Regions from separate parts of the Zavarzinia compransoris genome, predicted to be linked through region 1. Evidence: predicted binding sites of a transcription regulator. Region 1 holds the regulator's gene; the other holds the start of a gene.
The links. The regulator PhoB, encoded in region 1, activates phosphate uptake and scavenging genes when phosphate is short. The targets are predictions, from matches to a motif close to TNTCATAAAACTGTCA.

Region 2: DKG75_RS09890 (DUF2794 domain-containing protein) is a predicted target of PhoB. The motif match lies at 3,877-3,892, and genes of this name have one in related genera.

The regions. Positions count from the first base shown of each region.
Region 1 is NZ_QGLF01000002.1:464,442-471,721, reverse strand. It holds gene DKG75_RS08055 (AraC family transcriptional regulator) at 70-1,092, shown strand; gene phoB (phosphate regulon transcriptional regulator PhoB) at 1,086-1,793, opposite strand; gene phoU (phosphate signaling complex protein PhoU) at 1,825-2,538, opposite strand; gene pstB (phosphate ABC transporter ATP-binding protein PstB) at 2,559-3,359, opposite strand; gene pstA (phosphate ABC transporter permease PstA) at 3,365-4,687, opposite strand; gene pstC (phosphate ABC transporter permease subunit PstC) at 4,684-6,057, opposite strand; gene DKG75_RS08025 (PstS family phosphate ABC transporter substrate-binding protein) at 6,153-7,211, opposite strand.
Region 2 is NZ_QGLF01000002.1:858,204-865,483, reverse strand. It holds gene mnmA (tRNA 2-thiouridine(34) synthase MnmA) at 1-429, opposite strand, end outside; gene DKG75_RS22985 (hypothetical protein) at 633-1,433, shown strand; gene DKG75_RS09910 (flagellar hook-length control protein FliK) at 1,405-1,776, shown strand; gene DKG75_RS09905 (flagellar hook assembly protein FlgD) at 1,795-2,454, shown strand; gene sciP (CtrA inhibitor SciP) at 2,538-2,822, shown strand; gene DKG75_RS09895 (class I SAM-dependent methyltransferase) at 2,842-3,462, opposite strand; gene DKG75_RS09890 (DUF2794 domain-containing protein) at 3,482-3,868, opposite strand; gene DKG75_RS09885 (phosphoserine transaminase) at 4,050-5,234, shown strand; gene serA (phosphoglycerate dehydrogenase) at 5,355-6,935, shown strand; gene DKG75_RS09875 (hypothetical protein) at 7,112-7,280, shown strand, end outside.

The DNA of each region.
Region 1 (7,280 bases):
CGGGCGGCGATCCATGTCCGCTTCGGACATTTTCTTGATAGTTCCGGCCAAAGCAGCCACCATGCCGCCATGCTGAACCCGATCAACCGCCGGCGCTGGCCGGTGAACAGCCTTGGCGTGCTGCGCGATGCGCTGCGGGCCCGCGCGATCGATATCGAGCCCTTCCTGATCGCCGCCGGCATCGAGCCCGCCCTGCTGGACCAGCCGGGGGGCGAGGTCGCGGCGACGGCCGAACTCGCGGTGATCGCCGCCTGCCTGCGCCTGCCCGGCCTCGGCGAGGGCTTCGGCCTCGAGGTCGGGCCGCGCTACCGGCTGGCGGCCTATGGCGTCTGGGGCTTCGCCCTGCTGGCCAGCCCGACCATGAGAAGCGCCCTGACCCTCGGCCTCGAGTATCAGGATCTCACCTTCTCGATCATGCCGATTTCCTTCGTCTCTGCCGGGGGCGACGACGCCCTGGTGTTCGACGATGCCGCCGCCCCGCCGGCCTTGCAGCGCTTCATGGTGGAACGGGACCTGACCGCGGCGCTGCGCATCTCGGCCGATCTCTGGGATCAGAGCGCCGATTGCCGGGCGGTCAGCTTCCGCTTTCCCGCCCCCGCCGATCCCCGGCCTTACGAGCGCGCCTTCGGCTGCCCGCTGCACTTCGGGGCGCCGGTCAATGCGGTCTATTATGCCGCCGGCGTGCTCGACCGGCCGCTGCCGCAGGCGAACCCGGTGCTGGCCGCCCTGCATGTCGAGGCGTGCCACCAGCGCCTGCGCAGCCTGCGCGGCGAAGATGCCTTCATCGAGACGGTGACCGCGGCGATCCTGGCCCGGCCCGGCCATTTTCCGGGGATGGAGGAGGTGGCGGCGCAGCTCGGCCTGTCGTCGCGCAGCCTGCGCCGCCGGCTGGAGGACAGCGGCATCGGCTATCGCGATCTGGTGGCCCGGCTGCGCCAGGATCTGGCCTGCGCCATGCTGCGCGAGACCGGCCTCGGGGTCGAGGCGGTGGCGGAACGGCTGGGCTACGCCGAAACCGCCAGTTTCACCCATGCCTTCAGGCGCTGGACCGGGGACAGCCCCGGCCGCTTCGCCCGCAAGCGCCATCAGTGAGCGATGCTGCGCCCCGCGCCCTGATCGATGGCATAGCCCGCCGAGCGGACGGTGCGGATCATGTCCTTGCCGCCGTTGGCGTTCAGCGCCTTGCGCAGGCGGCGGATGTGAACGTCCACCGTCCGCTGCTCGATATAGATATCCCGGCCCCAGACCGCGTCCAGGATCTGTTCGCGGCTGAACACCCGGCCCGGGTTTTCCAGGAAATGGCGCAGCAGGCGGAACTCGGTCGGACCCAGGTGGATCTCCGTGCCGCTGCGCATCACCCGGTGGGCCGACAGGTCCATGACCACATCGGCATAGGACAGCCCTTCCTCGGACAGCGCGGGACGGGAGCGGCGCAGCACCGCCCGCACCCGGGCCAGAAGCTCGGAAGGGGAGAAGGGTTTGGTGACATAATCGTCGGCGCCGGATTCGAGGCCGCGGATACGGTCGCTTTCCTCGGTCCGGGCGGTCAGCAGGATGATCGGGACCTGCCGCGTCGCGGTCTTGCGGCGCAGCTGGCGGCAGATCTCGATCCCCGAAACCGAAGGCAGCATCCAGTCGAGCAAGATGAGGTCGGGCAGGCGTTCGTCGACCATCATCAAGGCTTCGTCGCCGTCCATGGTGGCGCGCACCTCGAAGCCGTTGGCTTCGAGGTTGTAACGCAGCAGGTCGACGAGGGCAGGCTCGTCCTCGACGATGAGGATGGAAGGCTTCATGTCCGTCCCGTTCCTGATCATATCCGACGCGTCAGGCGACCTGCGACGGGTCGGCGATTTCCGCCGTCACATCCGCTTTCGGACGGTCGGCATGCATGCGCTTGCCGGTGAGGATGTAATAGACCGTCTCGGCCATGTTGGTCGCATGGTCGCCGATCCGCTCCAGGTTCTTCGCGATGAACAGAAGATGGGTGCAGCCGGTGATGGTGCGCGGATCTTCCATCATATAGGTGAGGAGTTCGCGGAAGACGCTGTTGTAGATCTCGTCGAGCACCGGATCGCGATCGCGCACCGCGACGGCCTTGTCGACCTGCTCGTTCGAGAGCGCGTCGAGCACGTCCTTGATCATGCCGAGCACCAGTTCGCCCATGCGCGGAATGGCATGCAGCGGCTGGGCCGGGATGGCGGTGCCGAGCGCGGTGGAACGCTTGGCGATATTCTTGGCGTAGTCGCCGATGCGCTCGAGATCGGTCGCGATCTTCAGGGTGCCGACGATGAGACGCAGGTCCACCGCCATCGGCTGGCGCAGGGCGAGCAGCCGGGTGACGAGTTCAGCGATCTCGCCGTCGAAGACGTCGATCCGCTGGTCGGACGAGATGGTGCGTTCCGCCAGCGAACGGTCGCGGCGCACGGTCGCCTGCACCGCGGCGGCGACATTGGCCTCCGCGATGCCGCCCATGCGCAGGACCTTGGTCTTCAGCGCATTCAGTTCGTTGTCGAAGGCGGAGACGATATGTTCGGCCATGGTGTCGCTCCTTAAGCAGATCAGCCGAAGCGGCCGGTGACATAGTCCTGGGTGCGCTTGTCGACCGGCGAGGTGAAGATCCCCTCGGTCGGGCCGTTCTCGACCAGCACGCCCAGATGGAAGAAGGCCGTGCGCTGGGAGACGCGCGCCGCCTGCTGCATCGAGTGGGTGACGATGGCGATGGTGAAATTCTCGCGCAGTTCGTCGATCAGTTCCTCGATCTTCGCGGTGGCGATCGGGTCGAGGGCCGAGCAGGGCTCGTCCATCAGGATCACTTCCGGCGAGACCGCGATCGCCCGGGCGATGCACAGGCGCTGCTGCTGACCGCCCGAAAGGCCGGTGCCCGGCGACGGGAGGCGGTCCGACACTTCCTTCCAGAGGCCGGCACGCTCGAGGCTGGACTTCACGATGTGATCGAGATGGTCCTTCGATTCCGCCAGGCCGTGCAGGCGCGGGCCATAGGCGACATTGTCGAAGATCGACTTCGGGAAGGGATTCGGCTTCTGGAACACCATGCCGACCCGGGCGCGCAGGTGCACCACGTCGAGGTCGGGGGCGTAGATATCGTCCCCGTCGATGCGGATGTCGCCCTGCACGCGGCAGATCGAGATCGTGTCGTTCATGCGGTTCAGGCACCGCAGGAACGTGGACTTGCCGCAGCCCGACGGGCCGATCAGCGCCGTCACCTGGTTCTCGGCGACCTCCAGGTTGATGTTGTAGAGGGCCTGTTTCTCGCCATACCAGAGGTTGACGCTCTTGGCCGAGATCTTGGCCTTGCCGTCCAGGGGAACGGTGTGGGTGGTAAAGTCGAGGGCAGTCATGGCGCTCACCACTTACGTTCGAATTTCTTGCGGAGGTAGATCGCGGCGGCGTTCATGAAGACCAGGAACACCAGCAGGACCATGATCGCGGCCGAGGTCTTTTCGACGAAGGCGCGTTCCGGGCTGTCCGCCCAGAGGTAGATCTGCACCGGCAGCACCGTGGCGGGCGAGGTGAAGCCCGACGGGATGTCGACGATGAAGGCGACCATGCCGATCATGAGCAGCGGCGCGGTTTCGCCGAGCGCATGGGCCATGCCCAGGATCGCGCCGGTCAGCATGCCCGGCATCGACAGCGGCAGGGTATGGTGCACCACGGTCTGGAGCGGCGAGGCACCCATGCCGAGGGCCGCTTCCCGGATCGAGGGCGGCACCGCCTTGATCGCGGCGCGGGACGCGATGATGATGATCGGCAGCGCCTGCAACGCCAGCACGAGACCGCCGACCAGCGGTGCCGAGCGCGGCATCCCGAAGAAATTCAGGAACACGGCAAGGCCGAGCAGGCCGAAGACGATGGACGGCACCGCGGCGAGGTTGTTGATGTTCACCTCGATCATGTCGGTCCAGCGGTTCTTCGGGGCGAATTCCTCGAGATAGATCGCCGCCATCACGCCGAGCGGGAAGGAGATCCCGATCGTCACGATGAGGGTGAGGAACGAGCCGACGACGGCGCCCCAGAGACCGGCGTTTTCCGGCTCGCGGCTGTCGCCCGTGGTCAGCAGGTCGGTGTTGAGCGCGGCGGCGATCGCCCCGGTCGAGACCAGCTTGTCGTAGATGCCGAGCTGGAAGTCGTCGACCTTGCGGTCGGACTCGGGCACGTTGCGGTCGATATAACCCTTGCGCAGCATGTCGATGATGTCGTCGGTCAGGACCGAGATCTTCACCGTCTGGCCGATCTGGTCCGGGTTTTCCCGCACGAAATCGGCGACCGCGTAAGGCGCGCTGGACGAGAGGATGGACATCATCGCCCGGGTCGGGCCGCGGCCCTCGACCTCGGGGAACAGGGTCTGCATCGACTTGCGCAGCAGGGCGTTGTAGTCCGCCGCCGCCAGCACCTTGGGATCCTTGGTGCCCTGGGGATCGATCACCGCGGGGTCGAGATGGACGTCCAGCGTCACCCGCGTGGTCACGAAGGCCGAGGAGCCCTGCATGATGATCGATCCGAGCAGAAGGACGAGGAAGACCACGGCGACGGAGATCGCCGCGATGCCCCACATCTTGAAGCGCGCCTCGGCGGCATAGCGCTTCTTCAGCAGCCGGTTGAACCTCTCGCGTTTCTCGACCGAGGCCGAGAACGGCTCGACGGTGTATTTGTTCGCGACGTCGGTCATTCGTACTGCTCCCGATACTTGCGGACGATCCGCAGCGCCACGATGTTCAGGCAGAGGGTGACGATGAACAGCACGAGGCCGAGGGCGAAGGTCGCCAGCGTCTTCGGGCTGTCGAACTCCTGGTCGCCGACCAGCAGGGTCGCGATCTGCACCGTCACGGTGGTCACCGCCTCGAAGGGATTGGCGGTCAGGTTGGCCGAGAGGCCGGCGGCCATGACCACGATCATGGTTTCGCCGATGGCGCGCGAGATCGCCAGCATGACGGCGCCGACGACGCCCGGCAGGGCGGCGGGCAGGATCACGCGCTTGATCGTCTCGGACTTGGTGGCGCCGAGGCCGTAGGAACCGTCGCGCATCGCCTGGGGCACGGCGGTCATCACGTCGTCCGACAGCGAGGAGACGAAGGGCACGATCATGATGCCCATGACGATGCCGGCGGCGAGCGCGGATTCGGAAGCGACGTCAAGCCCGATCGACTGGCCGACCATGCGCACGAAGGGGGCGACGGTCAGGGCGGCGAAGAAGCCGTAGACGACGGTCGGAATGCCCGCCAGCACTTCGAGCACCGGCTTCAGCACGGCGCGCACCTTGCGGTTGGCATATTCCGACATATAGATCGCCGCCATCAGGCCGATGGGCACGGCGACGACCATGGCGATCACGGTGATCAGCAGGGTGCCGGCGAAGAGCGGCACGGCGCCGAAGGAACCGGTCGAGCCCACCTGGTCGGCGCGCATGGCCGTCTGCGGGCTCCACTGCAGGCCGAAGAGGAACTCGGTGACCGAGACCTTCTCGAAGAACATCGCCGATTCGAACAGCAGCGACATGATGATGCCGACCGTGGTCAGCACGGCGATGGTCGAGGCCGCCATCAGGGCGATCATCATCGCCCGTTCGACCTTGGGGCGGGCCCGCAGGCTGGCGCGGATCCGGGCCTGGCCGAAGGCGAGACCGAGCACGCCGACGGCGAGCGCGCCGATGGCGAGCGCGATGCCGGAATAGTCATGCAGCGCGACGTAACGCGCCGAGACTTCGCGCAGCGCATCCGTCACCTCGCCGGCGATGGCGCCGTTCTGCGAGAAGTTGCGCACGTCGGTCATGAACAGCGAAGCACGGTCGGCCGGCACGCCGGCCGGCAGGTCGGCCAGGATCAGGCCGTCGATGATGCTGTTCTCGAAGATGAGCCAGAGGGCGGCGACGAGGAGGGCCGGCACGGCGCACCAGAGCGCCATGTAGTAGCCGTAGTAGCCCGGCAACGAATGCAGGCCCTTCACCTTGCCGCCGTTCCGCGCCAGCGCGGTGGAACGGCCCATGTAGTAGCCGATCACCGACAGCACGAGGATCGTCGCGATCAGAATGTAACTCGGCATCGTTGCGTCTTTCGTAAGCCCCAGATTTGAGGACGCGAGGCCGGACGGGAAAGGGGCGGCCCGGACGGACCGCCCCCGTTACGCGTCGTGGCGCCTTACTTCACCGAGGCGGTGTCGAGCGGCGTCAGCTTGGCGACGATGTCGCGGACCTTGGCGGCTTCCGGGGCCGGCAGGGCGATCAGGCCCTTGTCGGCAAGGTAGCCGTTCTCGCCCATCGCCTTTTCGGAGGTGTATTCGGTGAGGAATTCCTGGATGCCCGGCACGGTGCCGACATGGGCCTTCTTCACGTAGATGAAGAGCGAGCGCGACACGCCGTACTTGCCCGAGGAGATGTCCTCGTATTCCGGCTTCACGCCTTCGATCGTGGCGCCCTTGATCTTGTCGGCGTTTTCTTCGAGGAAGCTGTAGCCGAAGATGCCGAAGGCGTTCGGGTTGGCGACCAGCTTCTGCACGATCAGGTTGTCGTTCTCGCCGGCTTCGACATAGATGCCGTCTTCACGGATCTTCATGCAGGCCTTGCCGACGTCCTTCTTGTCGACGCCCGAGGCGATGATGGCGTCGGCGGCATGCGCTTCCTCGCAGCCCTTTTCCATCACCAGCTCGTTGAAGGCGTCACGGGTGCCCGAGGTCGGGGGCGGGCCCAGCACTTCGATCTTGTTCGCCGGCAGCTTGGCGTCGATCTCGTTCCAGGTCTTGTAGGGATTGTCGACCAGCTTGCCGTCGACCACCACCTTGGCGGCCAGGGCCTTCCACAGGATCGCCTTGTCGACGTCGAAGGCCGGGCCCGGCTTCGCATTGGCGAAGACGATGCCGTCGAAGCCGATCGTCACTTCGACGATCTCGGTGATGCCGTTGGCGGCGCAGGTCTCGACTTCCGACTTCTTGATGCGGCGCGAGGCGCCGGTGATGTCCGGGCTGTCGACACCGACGCCGCCGCAGAACAGCTTCAGACCGCCGCCGGTGCCGGTCGACTCGACGATCGGGGTCTTGAAGGCGCCGAGCTTGCCGAACGCCTCGGCAGCCGCGGTGGTGAAGGGAAACACGGTGGACGAGCCGACGATGCGGATCTGGTCGCGGGCTTCGGCGGCGCCGGCAACGGCGGTCGCCAGAACGGCGGCAACGCCAAGGGCGGCGAAGCTGGTCTTGAGGGCCATGGTCTTGTCCTCGGTCTGTTTCGATCAGATGGTCGCGTGACGGCGGAAAAGCCGCCTCCGGCGCCGCAC
Region 2 (7,280 bases), 390 kb from region 1:
GGTCACCCGGCGCACGTAATGGCCGGTGGCCATGGCGGCGGCGCCGAGGTCGCGGGCAGCACCCAGAAGATCGCGGAACTTCACCGTCTGATTGCAGCGGACACAGGGCACCGGCGTCTCGCCCGCCAGATAGGCGTCGACGAAGGGTTCGATCACATTGGCGCGGAACGCCTGTTCGTAATCGAGCACGAAATGGGGAATGCCCAGCTTTTCCGAAACCCGGCGGGCATCGCGGATATCGAGGCCGGCACAGCATGCGCCCTTCCGGCCGGCCGCGGCGCCCTGGTCGTAAAGCTGGAGGGTGATGCCGACGACATCATAGCCGCGCGCCTGCATCAAGGCGGCGGTGACCGAGGAATCGACCCCGCCCGACATGGCGACGACGACCCGCGCCCCGGGGGGCAGGTCATCCTCCGGGGCGGGGGTCAGCAGGCGGTCGAGGTCGGCACGGTCGATCATGGCCGGACCATAGTCGGCCCGGCAGAAAGGGACAAGCGACGGGAAGGAATTGCCGGGTTGCGGCCGCGCCAATCCTCGGGGCCGGGGCCGAAGCCCCGGAATCCGCGGCTTCGGCGCACTGGCCCGATCCCTGCAAGGGCGGTAGCGGATTTATCGCCCGCCGGACCTTGCCCATGGATGCCGCCAGCCTGATCACCGCCGCCTCGACCGCCGCCGCCGCCATCGCGCAGGCGACGCCGACCGGCGACGACGATGCCTTCGCCCGCCAGCTCGACCAAGCGGTGCAGGCGGCGGGCGCGCTGGACCGCAACGGCCTTTTCCCCGCCCCCCCGGCCGAGACCGGCGCTCCCGCCGCCGCCGAGGGTACGGCCCAACCCGCAGCGGTCGCCGCCGCCGCGTTCGACCGCAACGGCTTCTTCCCCGCCCATCCGGCCGAGACCGGCGATGCTGCCGCCGAGGGCGAGGCCAAACCGGCAGCGGCCGAGACGGAAACCCCCGTCGATCCGAGCGCGGTCATGGCCGGGCTGATCGCCGGCCTGACCGCGCCGGCGACCGCCAGGCCCGAGCCGAAGGACAGCCCCCCGGCGCCGGACGCCGCGGAACCGGCCGCCGCCGCCCCGACCCCGGCCGAAGCCGCGGCGGTCGAGAAGGCCGGCAAGGCCGCCGCCCGGGGCGCCGCGGTGCTGGCGGATACCCCGCCCGCCGCCACGGCGGCCGCGGATGCCGGCCTCGCCGCCGATGCCGCCCCCCCCCGCGCCCGAGGCCAAGCCCGAAGCAGCCCCCGACATGCCCCCCGCGGCCGCCCCGGCCGGGGCCGCGCCGACCCAGACCCAACAAGCCGTCGCCCCCGCCGCCCATGCCGCCGCCCCGCGCCCGGCCCCGGTGCCGCTGGAGCCGGAAGCGCTGGGCCTGTCCATCGCCCGCCATGCCGCCGAGGGCGAGGATGTGTTCGAGATTTCGCTTTCCCCGGATGAACTGGGCCGCATCGACATCCGCCTCCATATCGCCGAGGACGGCAAGGTCAGCGCCCATATCCAGGCCGAGCGGCCGGAAACCCTGGGCCTGTTGCAGCGCGACCGGGCGGAACTGGCCCGCGTCCTGGGCGGCCAGGGGCTGAATGCCGATCCCTCGACGCTGAATTTCACGCTGCGCGACGGCGAGGGCGGCAACCAGGGCCAGCAGGCCGGCGACGGCCAGCATCAGGCCCGGCGCCAGCGCAGCCGCCTCGGCGCCGGCGGCGGCCTGGCCGCGCTCGATACCGTCACCCCCCGCCCGCCGGCGGGGACGCGCAGCCGCGCCATCGACATTGCCGTCTGACCTGAAGGATCAAGGCTCATGACCACCGTCTCCCCGACCGCCGGCACGGCCGCGACCGCCTCGACCGCCAATGCCAGCGCGACCTTGGCCAAGAACTTCTCGTCCTTCCTCACCCTGCTGACCACCCAGTTGCAGAACCAGGACCCGCTGGACCCGATGAATTCCAACGAATTCACCAGCCAGCTGGTGCAGTTCAGCCAGGTGGAGCAGTCGATCAACACCAACAACACCCTCAGTTCCATGCTGTCGGTCCTGCAGGGGGCGACCACCACCAATGCGGTGTCCTATATCGGCAAGCAGGTGGTGGTGGATACGCCGACCGCCGCCTTCGACGGCAGCACGCCGGTCACCTGGCGCTACGGCAACGACGGCACGGCGGTGACCACCGTGCTGCAGGTGCTGGATGCCAAGGGCAGTGTGGTGCGCACCCTGACCAGCACCGAATCGGGCAGCGGCAAGTCGCTGACCTGGGACGGCAAGACCGACGCCGGCAACGAGGTCGCCGCCGGCAGCTATACTTTGCGGGCCACCGCCGTCGATAAAAACGGAAAATCGGTCGCGACCACGATCGGCACGGTCTCGACCGTGACCGGCGTTGAAACCAGCGATGGCATCATCAACCTGATCACCAAGAACGGCAGTGCCGCGCTCGACAAGGTCAGCGGGATTTACGGCTGAGGTGCTTTAGGCCGCTGTTAACCCGGCGCCGCTACCATCCGCTCCACAAGCCGGCTCCCCTCGCGCCGGCATCAGGAGCAACAGTGAACGAACGTAGTCCCATCCACGAACTGGCGGACGGCCTGTTCGGAACGGACGGTCGTGGCCTTCGCCTGGAAGACCTGCCGCCGCCGGACACCCGCCGCTGGGTCATCAGGCGCAAGGCGATGGTCGTCGCCGCCGTCCGCGGCGGCCTGATCACGCTGGAGGAAGCCTGCGGCCGCTATTCCCTGTCGGTCGAGGAATTCCTGTCCTGGCAGCGGGCGATCGAAAGCCACGGCCTGCCCGGCCTGCGCGCGACCCGGGTCCAGCTTTACCGCGACATCTGACCGCGCCTGCCCCCCGCGCTCAGGCGGGAACGGCCGTGCCCCAGTAGTTGAAGCCCGCCACCCGGGGCATGCCCGGCAGATACATTGTCTCCACCCTCTCCGCCTGAAAGCCCCCGGCCTGCAACAGGTCGGGGATCGGCCGGTGCAGGTTGCAGCCGCCGAACAATGTCTTCCAGACCGGATTGATCCTTTCCTGCCAGCGCCGCACCCCGGCGTCGGGCGCCGCGCCATGCTCGCAGAAGATCAACCGCCCGTCGGGGCGCAGCACCCGGCGCATGCCGGCCAGCGCCGGGACCGGATCCGGGATCGTGCACAGACTATAGGTGACGAGCACCGTATCGACCGAGGCATCGGGCAGCGGGATGCGCTCGCCCGGCAGGCCGATGAATTCGACCGGAAAGGGCAGGCGGGCGGCGCGGGCGCCGGCGATCTTCCACGAGGTTTCGGACGGATCGAGGCCGATCACCTTGTCGACCTTGGCCGCATCGTAATGGGGCAGGTTGAGGCCGGTGCCGATGCCGATCTCGAGCACGGTGCCGCGCGCCAGCGGCACGACCTTGCGCCGCTGGTGGCGGATCGGCTTGGTGCCGCAGGCGCAATTGATGATATGCGGCACGATGTGCCGTTCGTAGAAGCCCAAGACGCACCCTCCCCGAGAATCAGTCGCCCTCGACGAGCTTCACCAGCTTTCTTTCGAGGACGGCAAGAACGGTGCCGAGATCGTGGCCGCGTTTCAAGACCCGGCCGCCGGCGGCGACCACCGCATAGGCGCCCTGCTTCCGGGCAAGCGCCGGGCGTTTCTCGATCCGGTACAGCGGCTGTTCCGAGGACCGGCGGTGCACGGCGAAAACCGCGACCTCCACCCCGTCGGCCATGGCGTAGTCGCGCCATTCGCCAGCGGCGACCATGCGGCCATAAAGGCCGAGGATGGTGTCGAGTTCGCGGCGGTCGAAGAAGATCCGCCGGGGCGCGGAAACCGGGGCATTGCCGTCGGCCGAGCCGCCCTTCCCGCTGCCCGGCAACCACGCGATCACGCCCTGGTCCATGCGTTCCCTGCCCTCGAACTGTCACCTTCACGTCATCTTGAGCGCAGGCCAGAGGGGGTACAAGCGAAAATGGCTGCCTCGCCGAATTCGCACATTGACTTGAGAACGCCGATGGATAATGTCGCGGGCGGGTCACGTCCCCCCACCGGGACGCAGCTTATCTGGAAGGATAAGGCCAAAGATGACAAAGCCTGCTACTTGTCCCGCGCCTGCTACTCGTCCCGCCACGCCCCTGTTCTCCTCGGGCCCCTGCGCCAAGCGCCCCGGCTGGACCACCGCCGCCCTCAATGACGCCCTGATCGGCCGCTCGCATCGCTCGAAGCCCGGCAAGGCCAAGCTCCTGAAGGTGATCGAAGACACCCGCGCGATCCTGAAGGTGCCGGCGGATTACCGCATCGGCATCGTGCCCGCCTCCGATACCGGCGCCGTCGAAATGGCGCTGTGGTCGATGCTGGGCGCCCGCGGCATCGACATGCTGGCCTGGGAGAGCTTCGGCGCCGGCTGGGTGAACGACGTCGTGAAGCAGCTGAAGCTGAAGGACGTCCGCAAGTTCGAATCCGGCTATGGCGAGATCCCGGACCTGTTCCAGGCCGACAAGACCCGCGACGTGGTCTTCACCTGGAACGGCACCACCTCCGGCGTGCGCGTGCCGCATGCGGACTGGATCGCCGACGATCGCGAAGGCATCACCATCTGCGACGCGACCTCGGCCGCCTTCGCCATGGACCTGCCCTGGTCGAAGCTCGACGTCACCACCTTCTCCTGGCAGAAGGTGCTGGGCGGCGAAGCGGCGCACGGCATGATCATCCTCTCGCCCCGCGCGGTCGAACGGCTGGTCACCTATACCCCGGCCTGGCCGCTGCCCAAGATTTTCCGCATGGCGTCGGGCGGCAAGCTGACCGAAGGCATCTTCAAGGGCGAGACGATCAACACCCCGTCCATGCTCTGCGTCGAGGATTATCTCGATGCCCTCGGCTGGGCCGCTTCGGTCGGCGGGCTGGACGGGCTGATCGCCCGCTCCGAAGGCAATCTCGCCCTCATCGAAGCCTGGGTCGAGAACAGCGCCTGGGCCGGCTTCCTGGCGGAAGACAAGGCCATCCGCTCCTGCACCTCGGTCTGCCTCAAGGTCGTCGACCCCTGGGTCGAGGGCCTGAACGAGGACGGCAAGGCCGCGGTCGCCAAGAAGCTGGCCGACCTGCTCGAGAAAGAAGGCGTCGCCTATGACATCGGCGCCTATCGCGATGCCCCCCCGGGCTTGCGCATCTGGGCCGGCGCCACGGTCGAGGCGTCCGACCTCGAGGCCCTGCTGCCCTGGCTCGACTGGGCCTATGCGACGGTGAAGGCCGAGCTTTCGGTCGCCGCCTGATCTGCGTCTCCCCCCGGCGCTCGCCGCCGGGGCCCCCGCTTAACCGATCTTCCCGCTTAAACGATCTTCCCTGCCATCCCGGCCCGCTTCCGGGACGACGAACCTCCTTAAGGTGCCCCCATGCCCAAGGTTCTCATTTCCGACGAACTCAGCCCCGCCGCCGCCCAGATCTTCCGCGACCGCGGCGTCGAGGTCGACGTCAAGACCGGCCTGAAGAAGGACGAGCTGATCGCCATCATCGGCCAGTACGACGGTCTCGCCATCCGCTCGGCGACCAAGGTGACGGCCGATGTGCTGGCCGCCGCGACCAATCTCAAGGTCGTCGGCCGCGCCGGCATCGGCGTCGACAATGTCGATATTCCGGCCGCCACCGCGCGCGGCGTCGTGGTCATGAACACGCCGTTCGGCAATTCGATCACCACCGCCGAACATGCCATCGCCATGATGTTCGCCGTCGCCCGCGACATTCCGGCCGCCAGCGCCTCGACCCATGCCGGCAAGTGGGAAAAGAACCGCTTCATGGGCGTCGAGCTTTACGCCAAGACCCTCGGCCTGATCGGCGCCGGCAACATCGGCTCGATCGTGGCCGACCGGGCCCAGGGCCTGAAGATGCAGGTCGTCGCCTATGACCCGTTCCTGACCCCGGAACGGGCGGTCGAGATCGGCGTGGTCAAGGTCGAACTCGACGAATTGTTCGCCCGCGCCGACTTCATCACCCTGCACACCCCGCTGACCGACGGCACCCGCAACATCATCAACGCGGCTTCGATCGCCAAGATGAAGGACGGCGTCCGCATCATCAATTGCGCCCGCGGCGGCCTGATCGTCGAGGAAGACCTGCTGGCCGCGCTCAATTCGGGCAAGGTGGGCGGCGCCGCCCTCGACGTCTTCGCGGTGGAGCCGGCCAAGGAAAACATCCTGTTCGGCCATGAGAAAGTGGTCTGCACCCCGCATCTCGGCGCCTCGACCACTGAAGCGCAGGAGAATGTCGCCCTTCAGGTCGCCGAGCAGATGTCGGCCTATCTGATCGACGGCGCGGTCTCCAACGCCCTCAACATGCCCTCGGTCACGGCGGAAGAAGCGCCGCGGCTGCGCCCCTATATGACCCTGGCGGCCCAGCTCGGCGCCCTGGCCGGCAAGCTCTCGGCCGAGGTCGGCATCCGCAAGGTGACGATCGAATACGAAGGCCATGCCGCCAGGCTGAACACCCGCCCGCTGACCGCCATCGCCCTCCAGGGCCTGCTCGGGCCGATCATGTCCTCGGTCAACATGGTCAATGCGCCGGTGGTGGCCAAGGAGCGCAACATCGCCGTCGCCGACACCAAGCTCGAAGTCGCCGGCGACTACCAGACCCTGATGCGCATCATCGTCGAGATGGACGGCAAGACCCGCTCGGTCGCCGGCACCCTGTTTGCCGACAGCCAGCCCCGCATCGTCTCGATCAAGGGCATCACGGTCGAGGCCGAGATCACCCCGCACATGCTCTATGTGACCAACGAGGACAAGCCGGGCTTCATCGGCGCCCTGGGCACCATCCTCGGCGATGCCGGCCTCAATATCGCCACCTTCAACCTCGGCCGGAAGATCGCGGGCGAAGAGGCGATCTGCCTCGTCTCGGTGGACGAATCGATCCCGGCCAGCGTGGTCGAGAAGGTGCGCGCCATCTCGCAGGTCAAGCAGGCCCAAGCCCTGGACTTCTGATCGCCCTGGACTTCTGGTCGGCGCGAAACACCGCATTCCAGGCCCCCGCCGGCAACGGCGGGGGCTTCTCTTTGCCGTATTGCAAAAATCTATTGTGCGATGCGACAAAATGAAGGTTGCCGTCACCCGTTCACAGCCTGCCTAATGGACCGGTAATCGCGTCAAGGGTGACCCCGATGCTCAGCCTTCTGCCTGTCCTGGCGCTTCGCGCCGAAGCCGCCCTGTTCGACAATCTGGCCGCGCGCGTGCTCTGGGCCGTGCTTGGGACCGGGCTCGGCCTGTGGCAGGGGCCGGTGGCCATGATCGCCATGACCGCGGGCCTGATCGCGACCTCCGCCCTGCTGT